DNA from 3 places in the Anaerobacillus sp. ABA4_114 genome. Region 1 is predicted to be linked to each of the others. Evidence: riboswitches for the same ligand, from Rfam matches in the RefSeq annotation. Region 1 holds a riboswitch; each other region holds the start of a gene.

Region 1 (7,050 bases):
TTATCAAATGTATAAATCGGGTGAACTGGACATGATCCATACGCTGCCGATCGACGTGATTTCTTCTGAAAAAGAAAGCGAAGACTTCAAGATCACGCCATATTTCGGCACATACATGTATATGTTCAATGTCGACAAGGAGCCTTTTACAAATGAAAAAGTAAGAAAAGCCTTCGCGATGGCGATCGACCGCAAATCCATTACGGAAGATATCTCACAAGCGGGTGAAACACCAGCATACGGTTTTGTTCCTGAAGGTGTTGATACGCCAAACGGTGATTTCAGAGAACAAGGTGGGGACTATTTCGAAGAAGATTATGATAAAGCGAAGCAATTGATCGAAGAAGCAAAGCAAGAAGAGGGCTGGAGCGAACTTCCGGCAGTCGAACTGATGTACAACACTTCTGATAACCATAAGAAAATCGCAGAAGGTGTTCAGGAAATGCTGAAGCAGAACCTCGGTATTGAAGTAACACTTAACAACCAGGAATGGAAGACTTACCTTGATACTACGAAGCAAGGTAACTTCCAGATGGCACGAATGGGGTGGATCGGAGTCTATGTTGATCCGACACCTATTCTAGAATACTACCTAGGCGATAGCCCTAACAACCGTACAAACTGGGTGAACGAAGAATACGATTCGCTCATCGCGGAGTCTAAGATGGTGCAGGATGAGGAAAAGCGAATGGAACTCTTGCATAAAGCAGAGGATGTGTTGATGGAAGATATGCCGTTTATGCCTGTCTATCATTATTCTCAAAACTACTTAACTTCACAAGACTATGACGGAATCGTCTATCCAGTCAACAGGTACCCTGACCTACGCTATGCTGAAAAGAAATAATGTAATGGAGGAAGATCTGCTCAGCAGATCTTCCTTTACCTTGAAAGGGTGAGCGAGATGCGAAGGTATGGACTAGCTTTGCTAGGATCTTTTATTGTGACGATCATGTTTTGGTTTACTCAAGGCGACGCTATTCAATTTGTTAATCGTTCATTTTATTGGGGGATTATTGCGCTAACGGTTGGAACGATTTTAGTGGTGTTTAAAAGTGGCTTCCTAACTTTATTGTTCGAAGGTTTTTCTAAGATCCACCGAATGATCGTGCCACGGTCTCGCTCCATGGAACGTGTCGATGAGCAGGTGAAGAGGGACCCGACTTTTACAGATTGGAAGGAACGAGTGCTCGTAAGTGGAATTCTTATATGTTACGGAGCAGGCACCGGACTTACAGGAATGTCAGTAGCAGGTGTATTTCTATTTATTTGAAACGATGAGGAGAGGTGTTTAGATGAAAACAAAGATAGAGAAAGAGAATCTCCAGGCAACGTCACTATATGACCTGGTATTTGTAGGAGACCCTCAGCTTTCTCCTGACGGTAAAAAAGTGATCTATGTGAAGAAAAAAATTACTGAGGATCGAGAGTATGCTTCTTATCTCGTCATGATCGATCGTGAGAGTGGTGAAGAAGTGGCCTGGACATCGCCCGGGTCTCGCCATCTTGATTCTTCTCCAAGATGGTCTCCTAATGGAAAGGAAATCGCGTTTGTTTCAAACCGTTCGGGAGAAAATCAAATATGGATCATATCTGCTTTCGGAGGTGAAGCCGAACAGGTAACCTCTCTAAAAAATGGAGCAAGTCGCCCTGTTTGGAATCCTGACGGGACTGAACTTCTCGTGTTGAGTGAGAGCACTCCTAAAGGTGGAGATGAGAAGGAAGAAAAAAGAAAGAAAGCACTCGTCGTCGAAGAGCTGCATTACAAAGCAGATGGAAAAGGTTTTCTCAAGGGTAAACATACACAGGTCGTCGTAATCGATCGAAAGACTGGGGATGAAAACTGGGTGACGGATGCTGAACTGAATCACTCGGACGCTAGCTGGTCTCCTAATGGTAAACAAATTGCATACGTAAGAAGTAGACGGGAAGAGAAAGGTTCATATGTCCAATCGGATCTGTTTATTCAGAATCTTGGAGAAGGACGTGAAGCTGAGCGGCTTAATTCTGAAGGAAGTAGTTTCATAGCTCCACGATGGTCTCCAGATGGTTCATCGCTATCTTTCATTGGACATAACTTTGAGTATGAGAGTGCGACGCTGAATAAAGTTTGGACGGTTAAGATTGAATCGAAGACATTTACGTGCCTTACAGACACAATCGACCTCGAGTGTTCAGATGTTCTCATTTCAGATCTCCATTGGGGAATTGAGCCGTCTGGAGCGGTGTGGAACGAAGACGGCAAGACACTCTATTTCCTTGCGAGTGAACATGGAAACACAGGAATCTATTCCATTCATCTAGATGGCACCCTTCGACAAATAGCGGGGGGTGACAGGCACCACTACGCACTTCACGTAGCGGGTGGTGAAGCTGCGGTAGCGATCAGTGATCCGGTGAATGTTGGTGATATCTATACGCTATCCTTAGAAGGAGAAAGCTCGATAGAAAGAATCACTTCCTGTAATGAAGAGGTGTTGAGTGCGGATTCGCTTTCCACTCCACAACCGTACACCTATGAAAGCAGAGATGGACTGAATATACAGGGGTGGATCATGAAACCGACTTCCTTCGAGGAAGGGAAGCAGTATCCAACAGTTTTAGAAATTCATGGCGGTCCCCACATGATGTATGGGAATTCATTCATGCACGAATTTCAGCTTCTTGCATCAAGAGGATATGCAGTAGTCTATACGAATCCTCGCGGTAGTCAAGGATATGGTCAGGAGTTCGTGAATGGATGCCGTGGCGACTATGGTGGCGGCGACTATGACGATGTCATGGCAGGGATAGAAGCAGCTGTCGCGCAAACGAGCTTCATAGATTCTGAGAAATTGTTCGTTACAGGCGGCAGCTATGGCGGATTCATGACGAACTGGATCGTTGGCAAAACGAATGTGTTCAAGGCGGCTGTAACGCAGCGCTCGATCTCCAACTGGTTAAGCTTCTACGGAGTAAGCGACATAGGTTATTTCTTCACTAAGTGGGAAGTGGGAGCTGACCTCGATGAAGATCCAACAAAGCTATGGAATCATTCACCATTGAAATATGTTGATCAAATCAAAACACCGCTTCTTATTCTCCACAGCGAACTGGACCACCGATGCCCGATCGAGCAAGGTGAGCAGTTGTTCGTTGCGTTGAAGCACCGTGAGAAAAAGACGAAGTTTGTAAGATTTCCAGAATCAGATCATAACCTTTCAAGAAACGGACATCCTGAGTTAAGGGTAGAGCGATTGAACCATCTGATCGGCTGGTTTGATGAACACCTCGAAAGCGAGAAAAATTAATCGACATAATGTGAGGGGTGACAGGCACCGCATCGGTACCACGTCGAAAAAGCCCTTGACGTTCGGTGAGTGAGGTACTATACTATTGAGAATAGTTAAACAATATGAATAATTCAAACTCTTATCAAGAGTGGCGGAGGGACTGGCCCATTGACGCCCGGCAACCATCTCAGTTCGTGAGAAAGGTGCTAATTCCAGCAAACGAGCGATCGTTTGAAAGATGAGAGAGAGTTACATAGTGCAAAACACCCAACTCTCTCTGTTCATCAGAGAGAGTTTTTTCGTTTATGGGGTTTGAAACAAAGGAGGGAACCGACGCTCTGGTGATATCGTGCGTTTACGTAATTTAGTGCAAAGACGCTTTAAATGACTATAGGAGAGAAAGGGAGTTAGGAGAATGAAGAAACTATCACTACTAGTAGGTGCATTATTATTAATTGTCGCAGCTGGGTGTTCTGGCAGTGCAGAGTCAGGTGATTCAAACGAAGGGCCGCTAAAGGTAGGGGTAACAGCGGGTCCGCATGAAGATGTGATGAAGAAAGTAAAAGAAGTTGCTGAGAAAGATGGTTTCGAGATCGATGTAGTGGCGTTTAACGATTACGTTATGCCTAACAAGGCTCTTGATGAAGGGGAACTCGATGCGAATGTTTTTCAGCACGAACCGTATTTAAATGATTTTGTAGAAGAGCGCGGAATGGAATTATCTAAGGTTGCGACGACGATTAATTTTCCGATGGGCATCTATTCCGATCAATATGAGAACCTTGATAATTTGAAGAAAGGTGACAAAGTAGGATTACCGAATCACTCTACTGGAGAACCCCGAGCTCTTATGTTGTTTGAGGAAGCAGGGATCATTGAATTAAAAGACGGTGTAGGTGTTGAAGCAACGATTAAGGATATTGAGAAGAACCCGTTGAATCTTGAGTTTGTTCCTCTTGAAGCATCGCAGATTCCAAGACAGCTAGGTGAGCTTGCCATCGCTGCGATCAACACGAACTATGCGATGGAAAGCGGTCGGGTTCCAACTGAAGATTCTCTCGTAATGGAACCAGAAGATTCTCCTTGGGTGAACGTAATCGCAACAAAAACCGAGAATAAAGACGACGAGAGAATCAATAAACTAGTGGACTATTATCAGTCAGATGAAGTTAAGAAGTTTATTAAAGAAGAATTCAACGGCTCAGTCATAGCATCCTGGTAATTTCGGTAAAGGAGAGAAGGAAATGATACGACTAGAAAATATCTCAAAAGCGTTTCAAACCGGAACTACTGTTACGAAGGCTCTGGATAGCGTTGACCTTAACGTTGAAAAGGGAAAGATCTATGGTGTGATCGGTTATAGTGGCGCTGGTAAAAGTACCCTCGTTCGAACGGTCAATCTGTTAGAGAGACCAACAGAAGGGAAAGTGTTCATTAATGATGTAGAGTTAACCGGTCTATCAGCTGGCAAGTTAAAGAAAACACGTCAGCGAATCGGAATGATCTTTCAGTCGTTCAATCTATTAAAAACGGGGACGGTTTATCAAAATATCGCCATCCCCCTTAAGCTCACTGGCGTTTCAAAAAAGGAAATCGATTCGCGTGTAAGAAAGTATCTACAGATTGTAGGACTAGAAGATAAGATCGACGTGTATCCTGGACAGCTCTCAGGTGGACAGAAACAAAGAGTAGCGATTGCACGCGCGCTAGCGCATGAACCAGAAGTTCTTCTTTGTGACGAAGCAACGAGCGCGCTCGATCCAGACACAACTGAGTCGATTTTATCTTTACTAGAGCAAATCAACCAGGAGTTCGGACTAACGATTTTACTCATTACACATGAAATGCACGTGGTTCAAAAGATTTGTCATGAAGTGGCCGTGATGGAAAACGGACGCATCATTGAACAAGGACCCGTTGTTGATCTATTTAGCAGACCAAAGACGCCTACGACGAAACGATTCGTACAATCGCTGTTTCAAGATGACGTACCTGAATCCCTCGTGAAGAAGCTTGAGTCGAAGGGACAAATCGTGACGCTTTCCTTCGTAGGAGAATCGTCAGGAAAGCCTGCACTTGCGCTCCTTAGTAAAAACTTTGATATTTATCCATCTATTCTTGCAGGGAATATTACGCAACTTAAGGATCAACCTTTTGGTAGATTAGTCGTTCATCTTGAAGGAGAAGATTTAGAAACGAAGAGAGCGGTTATGTTCTTAGAAGAACGGGGAATTTTTGTAGAAGGGTATGTACCGGAGGTGAACGCGCATGTCAGCTAAGATTTCGGAATTTATCGATCTATGGGGCGCGGATATTTGGAGTGCGATCATCGAAACGTTCCAGATGGTGGGAATCTCGCTGTTAATTTCAGTGCTGTTAGGATTACCACTCGGTGTGCTTCTCGTGCTAACAAGACCTGGGAAGGCGCTAGATAACAAGATCCTTTTTCGATTGTTAAACGCTGTGATCAATGTGATCAGGTCCATCCCGTTCATCATCTTATTGTTTTTCATCCTGCCTTTTACAAAGTTTATCGCAGGCACTACGATCGGAGTGAAGGGCGTGATCGTGCCGCTCGTCGTCTTTACTGCTCCTTACATAGCAAGGTTGATGGAGTCCGCTCTTCTTGAGGTGGATCGAGGCGTCGTTGAAGCATATGAGGCGATGGGGATTAAGACACGTCATATCATCTGGCATGTACTTGTAAGAGAATCGCGTTCTTCCATCGTATTAGGACTTACGATTGCGACGATTGGTTTGATCGGAGCCACCGCGATGGCAGGGCTTGTCGGAGCAGGTGGATTAGGTGACCTTGCTTATCGCTATGGGCATCTTCGTTACGAAGTCGACGTGATGTACGTAACGGTGTTCTTGCTGATCGTACTCGTTCAGGGGCTTCAATCTCTCGGTAATGTAATGGCAGCACGGCTTAAGAAGGACTAGACTCACGAAAGGAGTTTTCTTATGGAACCAATTCATGTTCGAGCAACCCCGGGGCACTATCAGTGTCAGCAAGGTGTTTTGGATGAACTTCCAGATCGATTGGAGCAAGGTGGGTTCCAAAACATTTTTTTTATTCACGGAGAAAAATCTTGGGATGCAGCTACTCCTTATCTACCTGATCTCTCCAGATTCAAAGTAGCGTATTCGAGGTACAGAGGAGAGTGCTCAAATGCTGAGATAACAAGGCAAGCTGAGCTCGCTCGACTTCATGGTGCCGATCTTATCATCGGTGTGGGAGGTGGTAAGGTTCTTGATGTTGCAAAAGCAGTTGCGAATGAACTATTGATTGAAACTGCACTTATACCTACACTCGCTTCAACATGTGCAGCGTGTACGCCTCTCAGTGTGATTTATTCAGAGGAAGGAGAGTTCCAAAAACATATTGTTTACCCAAGGAGCACGCACCTTGTTTTAGTGGAACCTGAAATCTTGCTCGACTCACCGCCTGGATTCCTACGTGCTGGAATTGGAGATACACTCGCAAAATGGTATGAAGCGAGAAGCATCATCGAAACGCTTCCTTCACATTCAGTACCGATTCATTTTGCGTATGTTGCTGCGAAAAGCTGTCGTGATGTGCTGTTAGAACATGGAGAGAAAGCATTGGTCGATCAGAGAAACAACCATCTAAGTGAATCGTTTATAAAAGTGATCGAAACGAATCTCTTAACAAGCGGAATGGTAGGAGGTTTCGGCGATCAGTATGGGCGGGTTGCTGGAGCGCATGCCATCCATAACGCATTAACGCATCAGCCTGAAACACACTCTTTTCTCC
Region 2 (7,050 bases), 480 kb from region 1:
AAAACAAGAGTGTAAAGAATTCAGTGTTGAATAAGAGTGGTCATTGAGGGATAAATGGTATTAAACAATTGGATCTCGTTTTGGACTTATTCTCATCAAGTAGGATACAAGCTGAAACTAGCCTTCGTGAAGGCTAGTTCCTTATTAGTTTTCTTTCAATCCATTCTACAATCACATACATGATCGATGAAAAAATTGCAATCATAACAAGGCTAAGTAGAACGAGCGTGAAATTGAATACCTGAAACCCATAAATAATCATGTAGCCTAGCCCTTTTTTTGATACGAGAAACTCCCCAACAATGACGCCTACCCAGGAAAGTCCTACGTTTACTTTCAATGTAGAGATAATTGCTGGGAAAGAGGCTGGTAAGATTGCTTCCAGAAAAGTTTGTTTTTTGTTGCCTCCAAAGGAACGGATGACTTTGACGAAATTAGGTTCAACGGTATGAAATGCATGATAAACCACTAATGTTGTAATAATGATTGAAATGGAAGCTCCCATAGCGATAATCGAAAGGTATCCTGGACCGAGCGCTACGATAATAATTGGTCCAAGAGCTACTTTAGGCATGGAATTTAGCACGACAAGGTATGGATCAGCTATCTTAGAGGCTTTTTGCGACCACCATAATCCTGCGGCAAACAAAGTCCCTAAAGCTGTTCCTAGTATAAAGCCAGCTACCGTTTCGAGGAGGGTTACGGTAGTGTGAACGACTAATGAACCATCTAATAACTTTATAAGAAACAGTTCACCAATTTTTGAGGGATAGCTAAATAGTAATGGATCTACCCATGATAATCTTCCAGCTAGTTCCCATAAAGAGAAGAAAGCGATTAGTATAAAGAGTTGCCATGTAAATACGATTCGCTTTTCAATCTTTAATTCATTAAGGTAATGAGCATGCTGTTTTTTTAGCTGGGGGCTATTCATGTGATTCGAGCTCCTCCCAGATCGATTGGAAGTGATTACCAAAGTCTGGATTATTTCTTGCTTCAAACGGTGTGAGTTCTCTGAGATGCTCTGGAATTTCAAAGATCTTTGCTAGCTTTCCAGGACGCTTCGATAGAAGAATAACTCTGTCAGACATCGCGATTGCTTCACCGATATCATGAGTAACGAGTAACGCTGTCTTTTTCCTAGTTTTTAAGATAGAAGATACAAGGTTCTCCAGTTTCAATTTCGTTTGGTAATCGAGCGCTGAAAACGGTTCGTCTAACAGTAGCAAATCGGGCTGTGTGGCGAGTGTTCTAACTAAAGCTACTCGCTGCCTCATCCCACCCGACAGCTGGTTTGGATAGGCATTTTTAACATCACCTAAGCCCATTTCTTCAAGAAACCCTAACGTTTTTTCTTTATTCTCTGTCGTAATCTGGTCGGTAAGCTTTAAACCGAGTAAACAATTCTCTTCGATTGTCTTCCACGGAAACAAATAGTCCTGCTGCAACATGTATCCTACTTGTTCAGTCGGTGCAGTAATGGCCTTGTTCTGGAGTGTTATGGTTCCGCTAGTGGGAGATTGCAATCCTGAAATGAGAGAAAGAACAGTCGATTTACCACATCCCGAAGGTCCGAGCAATGATACGAACTCCCCCTCATCAATATGAAAAGTAAGGTCTGAGATTGCGACTTTTGCAGATTCTTTCGTGAAATAAACATGTGTGATGGCATCAAGATGAAGAAATGACATTGGATTTCCTCCTATTGCTGTGCTTTTTCTGCAAAGGTGGTATCCACTAAAGTCTTATGATCGATCCGTTTCGGGAGTTCCCCCGCTTCATCCATAATCGTTTGTAAATTGTTCCACTCTTCTTCATCTAGAATTGGATTTGTAGCATAAGAATGCTGACTTTTATAGCGGTCAACAACCGTGGTGATCAATGACAACTCGGTGTCTTCAAAGTAGGGTTGAATGGATTTTGCGATCTCTTCGGATGAATGAGTGTCTACCCAAGCTTGTGCTTCATAAATAGCAGCTGTAAAACGTGTAGCAACATCATCGTTTTTCTTAAGGAAGCTATCCTTAGCCATGTAGACTGTATAAGGAATCTTGCCGGATTCTTTTCCGAAAGAAGCGACGATGTGGCCGAGTCCCTGAGCTTCAAATATACTGGCAGTCGGTTCAAAAAGCTGCACAAAATCTCCTTTTCCAGAAGCATAGGCATTTGCGATGTTGGCGAAATCAATATTTTGGATCAGCGTCATATCATTGTGATGATCGATGCCTTTTTCCTTCAGAACGAACTCTCCTGCCATCTGAGGCATTCCACCTTTACGCTGACCAAGAAATGTACTTCCTTTTACATCGACCCATTTAAAATGCTCCATCGCCTTCCTTGAAACAAGAAAAGTGCCATCTGTTTGTGTGAGTTGCGCAAAATTAATTACTGGATCAGAAGTCCCTTGAGCATACACATAGATAGAGGTTTCAGATCCTACGAGTGCGATGTCTGCTCCATCAGATAAGAGCGTCGTCATGGTTTTGTCTCCACCCCATGTGGTGGTTAGTTCAACATTGATTCCATGCTTCTCAAATATCCCTTCAGACAATGCAACATATTGAGGAGCATAGAAGATGGAGCGGGTTACCTCGGCAACTCTTACCGTGTTATCACTGTTATTACTACATGCAGACATAAGAAAAAGTGAACATATTGCGATAAATATGATCGTTTTCGTCATCCAGCCTTTTGGCATTTGAATAACCTCCTGTTGCCATTCAAAATAGGCACATTGAAATACTATAGCTTATGTAGAAAGCATCATTGTGTGTTTGCCTACAGGCAACAGGAAATAAAAAAAGCACCCGCTGAGGGTGCTTTTTGAATTATAGGTTAATAGTAGGTCCTGCGTTTTTAATCTCATCTGAAACGTTTGAGAATTTCTCAAAGTTTTTCACGAACTGAGTCGCAAGTTCTTTTGCTTTCTCATCATATTTATCTTTGTCATTCCATGTTTGCCTCGGTTGAAGAACTTCTGCAGGAACCCCTGGGCAATGGGCAGGAACATGTAAACCAAAGATCGGATCTTTTTTCGTTTCGACACTGTCGAGCTCTCCATTAAGAGCAGCATGAACCATCGAACGAGTATAAGATAGTTTCATACGCTCACCTTCGCCGTAGCTTCCGCCTGACCAGCCTGTGTTTACTAGGAAGACTTCAACATCATGTTCCATGATTTTTTCACCCAGCATTTCTGCATATCGGTGAGCAGGAAGTGGTAGGAACGGTGCACCAAAGCAAGTGGAGAACGTTGCTTGTGGAGACGTAACCCCTCTTTCAGTTCCGGCTAGCTTACTTGTGTAACCAGAAAGGAAGTGGAACATCGCTTGCTCTTTTGTCAGCTTACTGATTGGCGGTAGGACCCCGAAAGCGTCTGCAGTCAAAAAGATAATCGTGTTAGGGTGACCCGCTACGCTCGGAACCGCAATATTAGGAATGGCGTCGATTGGATATGCAGCACGCGTATTTTCAGTTAAACTTGTATCATCATAATCAGGCAGTCTCGAATTGTTGTCTAGTGCAACGTTCTCAAGAACAGTGCCGAATCGAATTGCATCCCAAATTTGAGGCTCTTTTTCTCTAGACAAATTAATACATTTGGCGTAGCAGCCACCTTCGATGTTGAAGACCCCGTTCATCGACCAGCCATGTTCATCGTCACCGATCAAGCGACGGTTTGCGTCTGCTGATAGTGTCGTCTTTCCTGTACCTGATAGACCGAAGAAGAGAGCCACATCGCCTTCTTTTCCTACGTTCGCCGAACAGTGCATGGAAAGGATATTTCGCTCAGGTAGTAAGTAGTTCATGACAGTGAAGATCGATTTCTTAATCTCACCTGCATACTCAGTGCCACCGATTAAGACGGTACGTTTTTCAAATGAAATAATAATGAACGTTTCTGAATTCGTGCCGTCTTTGTCTGGGTTAGCTTGAAAACCAGGGGCAGAAATGACAGTGAACTCTGCTTCATGTCCTTTTAATTCAGATTCATTTGGGCGGATGAAAAGCTGATGTGCGAACAAGTTGTGCCATGCATATTCATTGATAACCTGGATGGGTAGTCTTGCTGATTGGTCTGCTCCAGCGAACCCTTTGAAAACATAAAGATCTTTTTTCTCTCCCAGGTAATCCAGAACCTTAGTGTAAAGGCTTTCAAAATGTTCTGAAGAGATAGACTGGTTTGTTTTCCAGTTGATTTTGTCTTTTGTTGATTCTTCACGGACAATGAACTTGTCCTCTGGAGAACGTCCAGTGTATTTGCCTGTTTCAACACGAAGAGCGCCAGTGGATGTTAATGTTCCCTCTTTCATCGATAGTGAACGTTCTACCAGTTCAGAAACTGATAAATTAACATGCGGATTATTCTTATTTAAAATGGCATCCAAAAGTGGTGAAGAGAAGGAAGCTGTTTTCATACGTTAAACCCATCCTTTATAATAAAATTTCATCAAGATCTTTTCTGAACTTGTTTAACTCAAAATTAGTATAACACATTCATTTAATTATTCTATACTAATCTATGGATTTTTCCTTGAAAAGTGAAAAAAAGGTGAATGACCTTTCTAATTAGGGCTTGTGTCATTAGATTGACAGAGAAAGCGAACTACGATATTATATTTCGAGAATGGATACTCTTATCCCGAGTAAGCGGAGGGACAGGCCCTATGAAGCTCAGCAACCAACTCCTCATATAGTGGATTAAGGTGCTAACCTGCAAGACTTATTGTCTTGGAAGATAAGAGGCGAAAGGCAAGAGACTTCAGCTCCTTTCCCTTTATGATGAAGGAAAGGGCTTTTTTATTGTCGTTTTTGGAAAAAAGCGTAATATTACCGTTTATTATTGAATTCGATGTCTCGTTTCGACAACACTATTAGGGAAATGAGTACCGTATCCATTACACTATATTAAATAGGAATGAATCCTTAAGGAGGTACTTAAGTGAGTAATCGTCGTTTGTTTACTTCTGAATCAGTAACTGAGGGGCATCCAGATAAAATATCAGACCAAATTTCTGATGCGATTCTGGATGATATTCTTGCGCACGACCCTAATGCGCGCGTTGCATGTGAAACTACAGTCACGACTGGACTAGTGTTGGTTTCCGGAGAGATCACTACATCTCACTATGTAGATATTCCGAAAGTCGTTCGTGAAACGGTCCAATCGATTGGATACACACGTGCTAAATATGGTTTTGACGCAGAAACATGTGCAGTCCTTTCATCGATCGATGAACAGTCAGCTGATATTGCTGCTGGTGTGAACGTGGCTTTAGAAGCACGTGAAGGCCAAATGTCTGACGATGAGATTGAATCGATTGGCGCTGGTGACCAGGGGTTGATGTTTGGGTATGCTTGTAATGAAACTCCTGAACTTATGCCTCTACCGATTTCTTTAGCTCATAAGTTGGCACGTCGTTTAAGCGAAGTAAGAAAAGAGGAAATCCTACCTTATCTTCGTCCGGATGGCAAAACCCAGGTTACAGTAGAATATGATGAAGAAGGTAAGCCGGTACGTATCGATACGATCGTTGTCTCTACACAGCATCATCCAGAAGTTTCGCTTGAGCAAATTCAACGAAATATTAAAGAGCACGTCGTTAAGCCTGTTGTTTCTCCAGAATTGATCGATGAAGATACAAAGTATTTCATTAATCCTACTGGTCGCTTTGTAATCGGTGGACCTCAAGGTGATGCAGGGTTAACAGGGCGTAAGATCATCGTGGATACTTACGGCGGATATGCACGTCATGGTGGTGGCGCATTCTCAGGTAAGGATGCTACAAAGGTTGACCGTTCAGCGGCTTATGCAGCGCGCTACGTAGCTAAAAATATCGTAGCAGCAAAACTTGCTGATCGTTGTGAAGTACAGTTGGCTTATGCGATTGGAGTAGCTCAACCTGTATCGATTTCGATCGACACGTTTGGCACTGGAACCGTATCTGAAGAGAAGCTAGTACAACTGGTGCGAGATAACTTCGACCTACGTCCAGCAGGGATCATCAAGATGTTAGATCTGCGACGCCCAATTTACAAGCAAACGGCTGCTTACGGCCATTTTGGACGTACAGACATCGAATTACCATGGGAGTACACTGATAAAGCAGAAGCTCTTAAAAAGGGTGCTAACCAATAAAATAGTAAGCCTATGAGGCCTAGCAAGCTGTCGAGATATTCTCGACAGCTTTTTTGTGCGGTTTAAGTAGCGTAATGGTTATATAACGTCATATGACAGAACTACCCAACGCGCAAAAGCCATTTAATGGTAAACTTGAAATAGTTGAGATTTAGTTAGGGGGGCTACCATGTCAGACGTTTTTGGACAGAAAGTTGAATCGCTAGAAGAGTTACGATCGATTGGAGGAGAGCCGGGGAAGTTAGCTGCCAACAAGGTGATCAACTTCTTAGATGATAACTGTGAACGATTTATCTCACATTCACCTTTCTTAACAATCGCTACAGCATCTCATTCGGGAAGCGATGTATCCCCGAGGGGAGACCAACCAGGATTTGTGAAAGTGATCGATAAAAAACACCTTCTAATCCCGGAAAGGCCGGGGAACAAACGGATGGACTCCCTACTGAATATTTTGGAGAACCCCAATGTAGGGTTGTTATTTCTTGTTCCAGGCAGGGAGGAAAGCCTTAGAATCAACGGTAAAGCGAGTATCGTTAAAGAGGAAGGCTTACTTAAAGACTGCGAGGCATTTGGGAATATTCCTTCTTTAGGAATAGGAGTCGAAGTGGTCGAATGTTTTATTCATTGTGGAAAAGCATTAAAGCGTTCTCATCTTTTTAAGCAAGACTATTGGCCGAATACAGAAAAGTTACCAAGTGCCGCAAAGATGCTCGCAGACCATGCGAAGCTTGAAAGCAATTCTGTTAGCAAGACCTTGAGGGAAAGTTACTCACAGCGTCTATATTGACTGTTGAACAGAAATGGCTCCTAACCCCTTATAAATGTTTGGTCTTCCGATAGAGCAATATATTAGGTCATGCTCATTGGCGATCTTTCTTGCTTCTTCCAACGTGAATAAGTTATGTCCA
Region 3 (7,050 bases), 3.3 Mb from region 1:
CTTGCTGGCGGCGTAGCTGTCATCAAAGTTGGTGCTGCAACTGAAACAGAATTGAAAGAACGTAAACTACGCATCGAGGATGCTCTTAACTCAACTCGCGCAGCAGTTGAAGAAGGTATCGTATCCGGTGGTGGTACTGCGCTCGTTAACGTTGTGAAGGCAGTTCAAGCTGTTGAAGCAACTGGTGACGAAGCAACTGGTGTGAAGATCGTTCTTCGCGCACTAGAAGAGCCAATCCGTCAGATCTCTCACAACGCTGGTCTTGAAGGATCCGTTGTTGTTGAGCGCCTGAAAGGCGAGAAGATCGGTATCGGCTTCAACGCTCTTACTGGTGAGTGGGTAAACATGGTAGACGCTGGTATCGTTGACCCTACAAAAGTTACACGTTCAGCTCTACAAAACGCTGCATCTGTATCTGCTATGCTTCTTACAACTGAAGCAGTTATCGCTGACAAGCCTGAGGAAAACGAAGGCGGCGGCATGCCTGACATGAGCGGCATGGGCGGTATGGGTGGAATGGGCGGCATGATGTAAGCTGTCCTCAAATCCACCAATGGGATTTGAAACTGAATATTGACTGGATTTTGATTGGATTACTCAAAATTCGTGTCGAGATAAGAGAGTCTCTCATTAGTTTTATACTTCTGGGAGACTCTTTCTTTTATTAAAAAACATTTCTTCGAAAAAGATTTAACCGGTTAAGACTTTCATTTGCGTAAAGATTCAATCATTTTTTTTATGGATTAAATACAAGTTATACTAACTAGTGTTTAAATTTCTAATAAAAGGCGGAAATGATATATGAAACATCGTAGACGTTTGAAGTGGCCAGCTTGGGTTCTTCTCTTTCTTTTGCTCATTGCAGCTGTATGGGGAGGCGTAACACAATTCTTTCCGAGCAAGGCAGAAGTAAAAGTAGAAGTCGATCAAGAAGACATGAGTAAATACCCAGGTCTTAACCTCCAAACACGTACGACAGAATCAGAAACTTATACAACGTCAATCAGTGACTTGCAAACCAATAGTCAAAAGGTCAATCAATCGATCCACCAATGGATTAAGGAGAAGAAAGGATCATTTTATAGCACGATGGAAGAAAGGGACTTCAAGAAAAGGGCACGTAACCTGATCAGGTCCAATTAGATGAGGATGGAAAATACATTGCATTAACTTTTGATGATGGACCACACCAAACCGTAACGCCAAAAGTACTGGATATCCTTGAAAAACACGGCGCCAAAGCCACCTTCTTTATGCTTGGTAGTCAGGGGATTATTATCCAAAGATCGCTCGCCGGGTTGCGGAAGAAGGGCATGAAATTGGTAATCACTCGGAGAGTCATATGGACCTTTCAAATTTAGGTCGAGAAAGCATCCGAAAGGAACTTCAACAGTTCAGTGAAGAAATCGAGCAAGCAATTGGACACGAGCTAATGGAATCAAAAAAGTATAGCCATATTAAGCTAGACCCTCTACTGAAAGAGGGTTCTTTTTGTTTTATATTAAAAACATAAGTTGGATTTATATTTTTATTCGCTACTTTACAGTCGAATCCTATTGATTATAAGTTGGGAAATTTAAAGAAATTATTAGAGCGGATCTAAGCATAAGAACAGTGTATTTCCCAATACTCCTTCCTTTGTACTCATGATAAAGTTTAGTTGTAAGATATTTCAAAATAGAAAGGAATGTTTTACAAACCTAAATTGTAAAAGGAGGAGTAAAATGAAAAAGTTATTAAGTTTTTCATTGATTTTGGTGTTAACTTTTAGTGTCTTTTCCCTTACACCAAGTAAAACGAATGCTAGCGCAACCTTTGCTTGGCCAGTTGATTTTGCAAATCCGGAAAACTATATCACATCAAATTTTGGTGATCGCAATGGGTCATATCATTCAGGAATGGATATTGCTAAAGCGGGGACAATACCGATTCTAGCCTCTGCTTCTGGAACAGTAGTAGAATCTGTATATCGTGGCTCATATGGAAACTACATAATTATTCGCCACAATATTAATGGACAAACCTATGAAACACTTTATGCGCATTTAAGTTCAAGAAAGTTTTCTGTTGGAGAGTCAGTAACACAAAATGAGCTCATAGGGTATATGGGTAACACTGGGAATTCGACTGGTCAGCATTTGCATTTTGAAATTCATGAAGGAACTTGGAACGGATCTAGAACAAATGCGAAAGATCCGCGTGATTACCTTGGCGTTTCTTTCGAATACAAATATGATGTCGTTCATACTTCTCAAGGAGTGCTTAAGAGCTTTGTGAATAAAACAGATGCGATTAATTACGCTGAGAAATGGAAGAATACAGTAGTGGTAAACAGTGATACGGATGAAGAAGTATGGCGCTTTGAAGGGTTAAATCCGAAGTATAAAGTCTATCATTCACAAAAGAATGTTTTGGAAGTGTTTGCTGTTAAGAGTGTAGCAATCGACTATGCAGAAAAATGGAAGAACACAGTTGTTGTTGATAATGATGGGGTACAACATTGGTCATTTCCAGATTTAGATTCAAATCGTTACAAGGTTTATCATAACTCAATGGGTGTACTCGAGGAATTTGCAATTTTAAATGCAGCTATCGATTATGCTGAACGCTGGGCGAATACCAGTATTGTAGATGATTCTACTACTTATGATAACGAAGTATGGAACTTTGAACACGGGGCGCCTCGTTATGATGTTATTCATTCTAGTAAAGGACATTTAGAAAATTTCTGGGGTAAACAAGCAGCAATTGAGAGTGCAAAAAAATGGGCTAATACCAAAGTTGTTGAGAGAAGTACAGGAAATGTCGTTTACCAATCTGAATAGTTAAACGTTAATAGCTAGATTGAAAAAGCCCTGCTCAGAGAGAGGGCTTTTTCAATATTTGAGGCTTCTTACCTATTATGCCAACTCCTCCACCAACGTCTCCAAATTCCCCTTCAACCGCTCCTTCGCCTCTTCATCCAAAATAAACTCATTCCCCTCACCACGCTGAACATGCTGGTCGATCACATACGCACCGCTAAGGAGATTCGTCGCTCCAAGAGAAGAGAGTACAGGCTTAAGCGCATAATCGATCGCAAGGAGATGCCCGAACGATCCACCGATCATCAATGGAAGAACGGCTTTTCCTTTCAATCCTTTTTGAGGAAGAAGATCGAGGTACGTCTTCAATATCCCTGTATAAGCAGCTTTATAAACAGGCGATAAAATAATAACGGCATCTGCTTTTTCTACTTTTTCATTCGCTTCCAAAATCGCAGCGCTGCTAAAGTTAGCGGTAATTAAATCGGTAGCGGGTAAGTCGATTACATTGATTGATTCATAGGAGATCGACTGCTCCTTTAAATAACTTTCTGCATAGTCCTTGATTCCTTTTAGTCTCGATTGAAGGGAGTTTCCTCCGTAAATAAGTACAACATTGCTCATTGTTTTCACTCTCCTAAACTAGTGTCATCACAATTTTCTTACACATACTCAGTCAGCAAACACGCTTTTCGCAAGACTATACACGATTGCATCGTCTGTCGGCGGGTTATGAAGCCCTGCTCGTACGTTTCGGAAATGGCGCTGTAATGGGTTGCTGGCAGACAGGCTTCTAGCACCGACCACGCGCATCGCTAAATCTACGACTCGGTTCGCACTATTTGTTACGATATGCTTCACTGCTGCTAAGTCCGCTCCCATATGCGGACGCTCTTCAGGGTTTTCACTCCATCTCTTTGCGACAGCATAAAGAACTTCTCGCGCGTTGAATAGCTCTAACTGCATCTCGCCGATCTTTCTCCTTACTTCTGGCACGTCTTTGATCGGACCAGGAAGTGTTGAAGGGGAGAAGGAGGAGGCGAATTCGACCGTGTAGTCCATGGCTGAAGAGGCGATGCCAAGGTAAACGGCTGGAATCTGCAGGTACCATCCTTTCGGAGAGGCTTTGTGGTTCTCCTCAATTACCAATAGATCCTCAGGTTTAACGTGGACGTTATGTAGCACGAGATCATCACTCTTTGTCCCTTTCATGGAGATACTGTCCCACGTTTCCTCAATTTGTACGCCTTCAAGCTTATGATCAATCAGGACAAACCCTTTCTTACCGGTTTGATCAACGTCAGCTGTGACGATGGAGTAATCAAGCGCCACGGCCATCGACGTAAAGGATTTTCGTCCATTGATGATCCAGCCCTCCGGCGTTTTTGTAGCAGTCGTTTGAGGAATCCCGCCGCGTGAAGGGCTGCCGGTTGCTTTTTCAGTTTGCGCAAGGTTGAGTAGTGCTTTTTCGTTTACGATCAAGTGGCACACTTTTTCGAAAACCGCTTCATCCCAGGCTCGCGATTCAGCGATTTCTAAGATGACTCCAAGCTGCCAGCCGAGGGACAGTGCCGTCGGACCATCACCTGATGCGAGCTGTTCTTGAACTTTCAAGAACTCGTACAAGTTAAGACCGGAGCCTCCATATTCTTTTGGTACAGTGAGTGATAAAAAGTTCCTCGCCTTTAAATCTTCGAAGTTCTCGTAAGGAAACCTTTCTTCTTCATCATATTTTGCAGATCTACTTTTAAAAAGTTCAACGAGTTCAGTGAGTTCTTCCTTCAAATCAGGCTGCTTTTCAGTTGCAAATGGCATCGGTATCCTCCTTTTTCTCTATACAAAAAAAGTCTACTTTCAGCTGAAAGTAGACTTAGGCTCATTAACATTCGAACCATACAAGCTTCATCTTTCAGACAAAAAGTCTGCTGGAATGAGCACCTTGCTTAAGATAAGCGGTTGCTGCAGGATCGTTGGACCAGATTCCTCCCCTGACTCTAGATAAATGCATGCGGTAGTGCGTTAAAGAATAGAATACGGACAAATAAACGCAATGTCAACAAGTAATTAGAAAAGAAATAATTTTTTGATTTTTTTGTTGACAGGGAATCGATCGGTGCTGTATATTCATCGTTAAATTCAATAAAACAAACTTTCTTATCAAGAGAGGTGGAGGGACTGGCCCTTTGAAGCCTCGGCAACAGACTCGGTTGAGTACTGTGCCAATTCCAGCAAGCGATGCTTGAAGGATAAGAAAAGACAGTTGCTTTTTCACGGCCTCTTCTTTTCTTATGAAGAGGCCTTTTTATGTTTCAAAAAAGAGTGGAGGTTCAAAGAGATGAGTAAACAAATCATTTTGAATGCGTTCGACATGAACAGTTCGATGCACAATTCACATGGGCTATGGAAGCATCCAGAAAGTCAGCGTCATCAGAGATACAAAGACTTAGACTACTGGATCGACCTTGCTAAGACATTAGAGAAAGGGAAGTTCGATGCGGTCTTCTTTGCAGATGTTCTTGGTGTTTATGATGTGTACCAAAAGAGTAAGGATCCTTCAATCCGTGATGGATTGCAAGTGCCAATCAATGATCCCGCACTTCTTGTCCCTGCGATGGCGAGTGTGACCGAGCACCTTTCCTTCGCTGTTACGGTCAGCACGACGTACGAAGCACCTTTTGGAAATGCGCGCAGATTTTCGACGCTCGATCATCTAACAAAAGGGCGAGTTGCCTGGAACGTCGTTACCTCTTATTTACCGAATGCGGCACGCAACTTCGGACTTGAGAAGATGATTCGTCATGATGAGCGTTATGATATCGCTCATGAGTATATGGACGTGTCCTACAAATTGTGGGAAAGCAGCTGGGAGGATGGTGCTGTGGTTGAAGATCGAGTAGCTGATACGCTTGTTGAGCCCGACAAAGTTCATGAAATCAATCATGAAGGTCACTATTTCAGTGTTGAAGGACCGCATCTTAGTGAACCGTCTCCACAGCGAACGCCTGTGATCTATCAAGCTGGGACATCAGAGAAAGGGCGAGAATTCGCATCAAAGCATGCGGAGTGCGTGTTTGTCGGAGGACCGACTCCTGAGCGAATCCACTACTATGCCGATGATATTCGTGAGCGTGCCGTCAAGCATGGAAGAAATCCGGATCACGTGAAAATTTTCTCGTTTTTAAGTGTGATCGTAGGTGAAACGACAGAGGAAGCGGAGGCGAAGTTTGAGGCGTACAACAAGCTATGGAGTGCTGATGCAGCAAAGGCTCAATACGGTGCGAGTGGCTATGATGTAGCAGAGTTTGAAGAGATGGACCTTGATGAGCCGTTTGAATATAAGAAATCAACAGAAGGTGGACAGTATAAAGCGGCAACGTTGACGAAGGATGCGCCGAAAAAGCTGACGGTAAGAGAGGTGTTGAATCGCTTTGAATCGATCGACCGCAACAGCGTGATCGTTGGTAACCCTTCTGATGTAGCGGATGCGATTCAATTTCAATTCGAAGCTTCAGGAGTAGACGGATTTAATTTGAACCACCTCGTAACGCCTGGAGACTTGGAAGCTTTCGTAGAATTAGTCGTACCAGAACTACAGAAGCGTGGTCTTTATAAAAAGGATTATCAAGAAGGTACGCTGCGTGAAAAGCTCTTCAACAAAGACGCAAGACTGCCAGACGACCATCCAGGAAAAAACTATGCTTATCGTAAGGAAGTCGTGCAATGATCGAACTAAGAGAGATTACGAAAGAGTATGGAAAGAAGGACAAGATCGTTGCTGTCGATAACGTTTCTCTTCGTGTAGAAAAGGGAGAGATCTACGGAATCGTTGGGTATAGCGGAGCGGGTAAAAGTACGCTCTTACGGTTTATTAATGCTTTGGAAAGGCCAACGACAGGGTCCGTTCACGTTGACGGAATCGACTTGCTATCGCTATCGAATAAAGAGCTTCGAAAAGCAAGGCAATCGATCGGAATGATTTTTCAAGGATTCTATTTGGTTGCTTCAAAAACAGTCTATGAGAACGTCGCATTTGCCCTTCTCGCTGCCGGAGTTAGTAAAAAGCAGATCGGTGAAAAGGTCGATCATTTATTGAGCGTAGTCGACCTTTCTGATCAGAAGGGGAAATACCCGTCACAGTTGAGCGGTGGTCAGAAGCAAAGGGTGAGTATCGCGCGGGCTTTAGCAAATGATCCGAAGGTGTTGCTGTGTGACGAGGCGACGTCAGCGCTAGATCCTAACACGACAA

Evidence for each region. Region 1 has a riboswitch for S-adenosylmethionine ahead of ACXAEY_RS03005 (MetQ/NlpA family ABC transporter substrate-binding protein). Riboswitches for the same ligand answer to the same signal wherever they lie in the genome.
Region 2: linked by a shared signal. The riboswitch ahead of metK (methionine adenosyltransferase) and the one ahead of ACXAEY_RS03005 (MetQ/NlpA family ABC transporter substrate-binding protein) in region 1 are both predicted to bind S-adenosylmethionine.
Region 3: linked by a shared signal. The riboswitch ahead of ACXAEY_RS20330 (LLM class flavin-dependent oxidoreductase) and the one ahead of ACXAEY_RS03005 (MetQ/NlpA family ABC transporter substrate-binding protein) in region 1 are both predicted to bind S-adenosylmethionine.

Annotation. Positions count from the first base shown of each region.
Region 1 is NZ_JBSWUM010000001.1:617,793-624,842, forward strand. Features, by position in the region: gene ACXAEY_RS02990 (peptide ABC transporter substrate-binding protein) at 1-847, shown strand, start outside; gene ACXAEY_RS02995 (DUF3899 domain-containing protein) at 905-1,273, shown strand; gene ACXAEY_RS03000 (S9 family peptidase) at 1,296-3,290, shown strand; SAM riboswitch class I at 3,409-3,517, shown strand; gene ACXAEY_RS03005 (MetQ/NlpA family ABC transporter substrate-binding protein) at 3,688-4,494, shown strand; gene ACXAEY_RS03010 (methionine ABC transporter ATP-binding protein) at 4,517-5,551, shown strand; gene ACXAEY_RS03015 (methionine ABC transporter permease) at 5,541-6,215, shown strand; gene ACXAEY_RS03020 (iron-containing alcohol dehydrogenase family protein) at 6,237-7,050, shown strand, end outside.
Region 2 is NZ_JBSWUM010000001.1:1,098,145-1,105,194, forward strand. Features, by position in the region: gene ACXAEY_RS05380 (ABC transporter permease) at 134-934, opposite strand; gene ACXAEY_RS05385 (ABC transporter ATP-binding protein) at 927-1,691, opposite strand; gene ACXAEY_RS05390 (ABC transporter substrate-binding protein) at 1,703-2,698, opposite strand; gene pckA (phosphoenolpyruvate carboxykinase (ATP)) at 2,829-4,418, opposite strand; SAM riboswitch class I at 4,635-4,745, shown strand; gene metK (methionine adenosyltransferase) at 4,943-6,139, shown strand; gene ACXAEY_RS05405 (MSMEG_1061 family FMN-dependent PPOX-type flavoprotein) at 6,309-6,929, shown strand; gene ACXAEY_RS05410 (nucleotide sugar dehydrogenase) at 6,921-7,050, opposite strand, start outside.
Region 3 is NZ_JBSWUM010000001.1:3,929,824-3,936,873, reverse strand. Features, by position in the region: gene groL (chaperonin GroEL) at 1-534, shown strand, start outside; gene ACXAEY_RS20360 (hypothetical protein) at 802-1,143, shown strand; gene ACXAEY_RS20355 (polysaccharide deacetylase family protein) at 1,161-1,361, shown strand; gene ACXAEY_RS20350 (polysaccharide deacetylase family protein) at 1,286-1,513, shown strand; gene ACXAEY_RS20345 (M23 family metallopeptidase) at 1,725-2,825, shown strand; gene ssuE (NADPH-dependent FMN reductase) at 2,901-3,428, opposite strand; gene ACXAEY_RS20335 (acyl-CoA dehydrogenase family protein) at 3,477-4,619, opposite strand; SAM riboswitch class I at 4,704-4,809, opposite strand; SAM riboswitch class I at 4,956-5,057, shown strand; gene ACXAEY_RS20330 (LLM class flavin-dependent oxidoreductase) at 5,140-6,528, shown strand; gene ACXAEY_RS20325 (methionine ABC transporter ATP-binding protein) at 6,525-7,050, shown strand, end outside.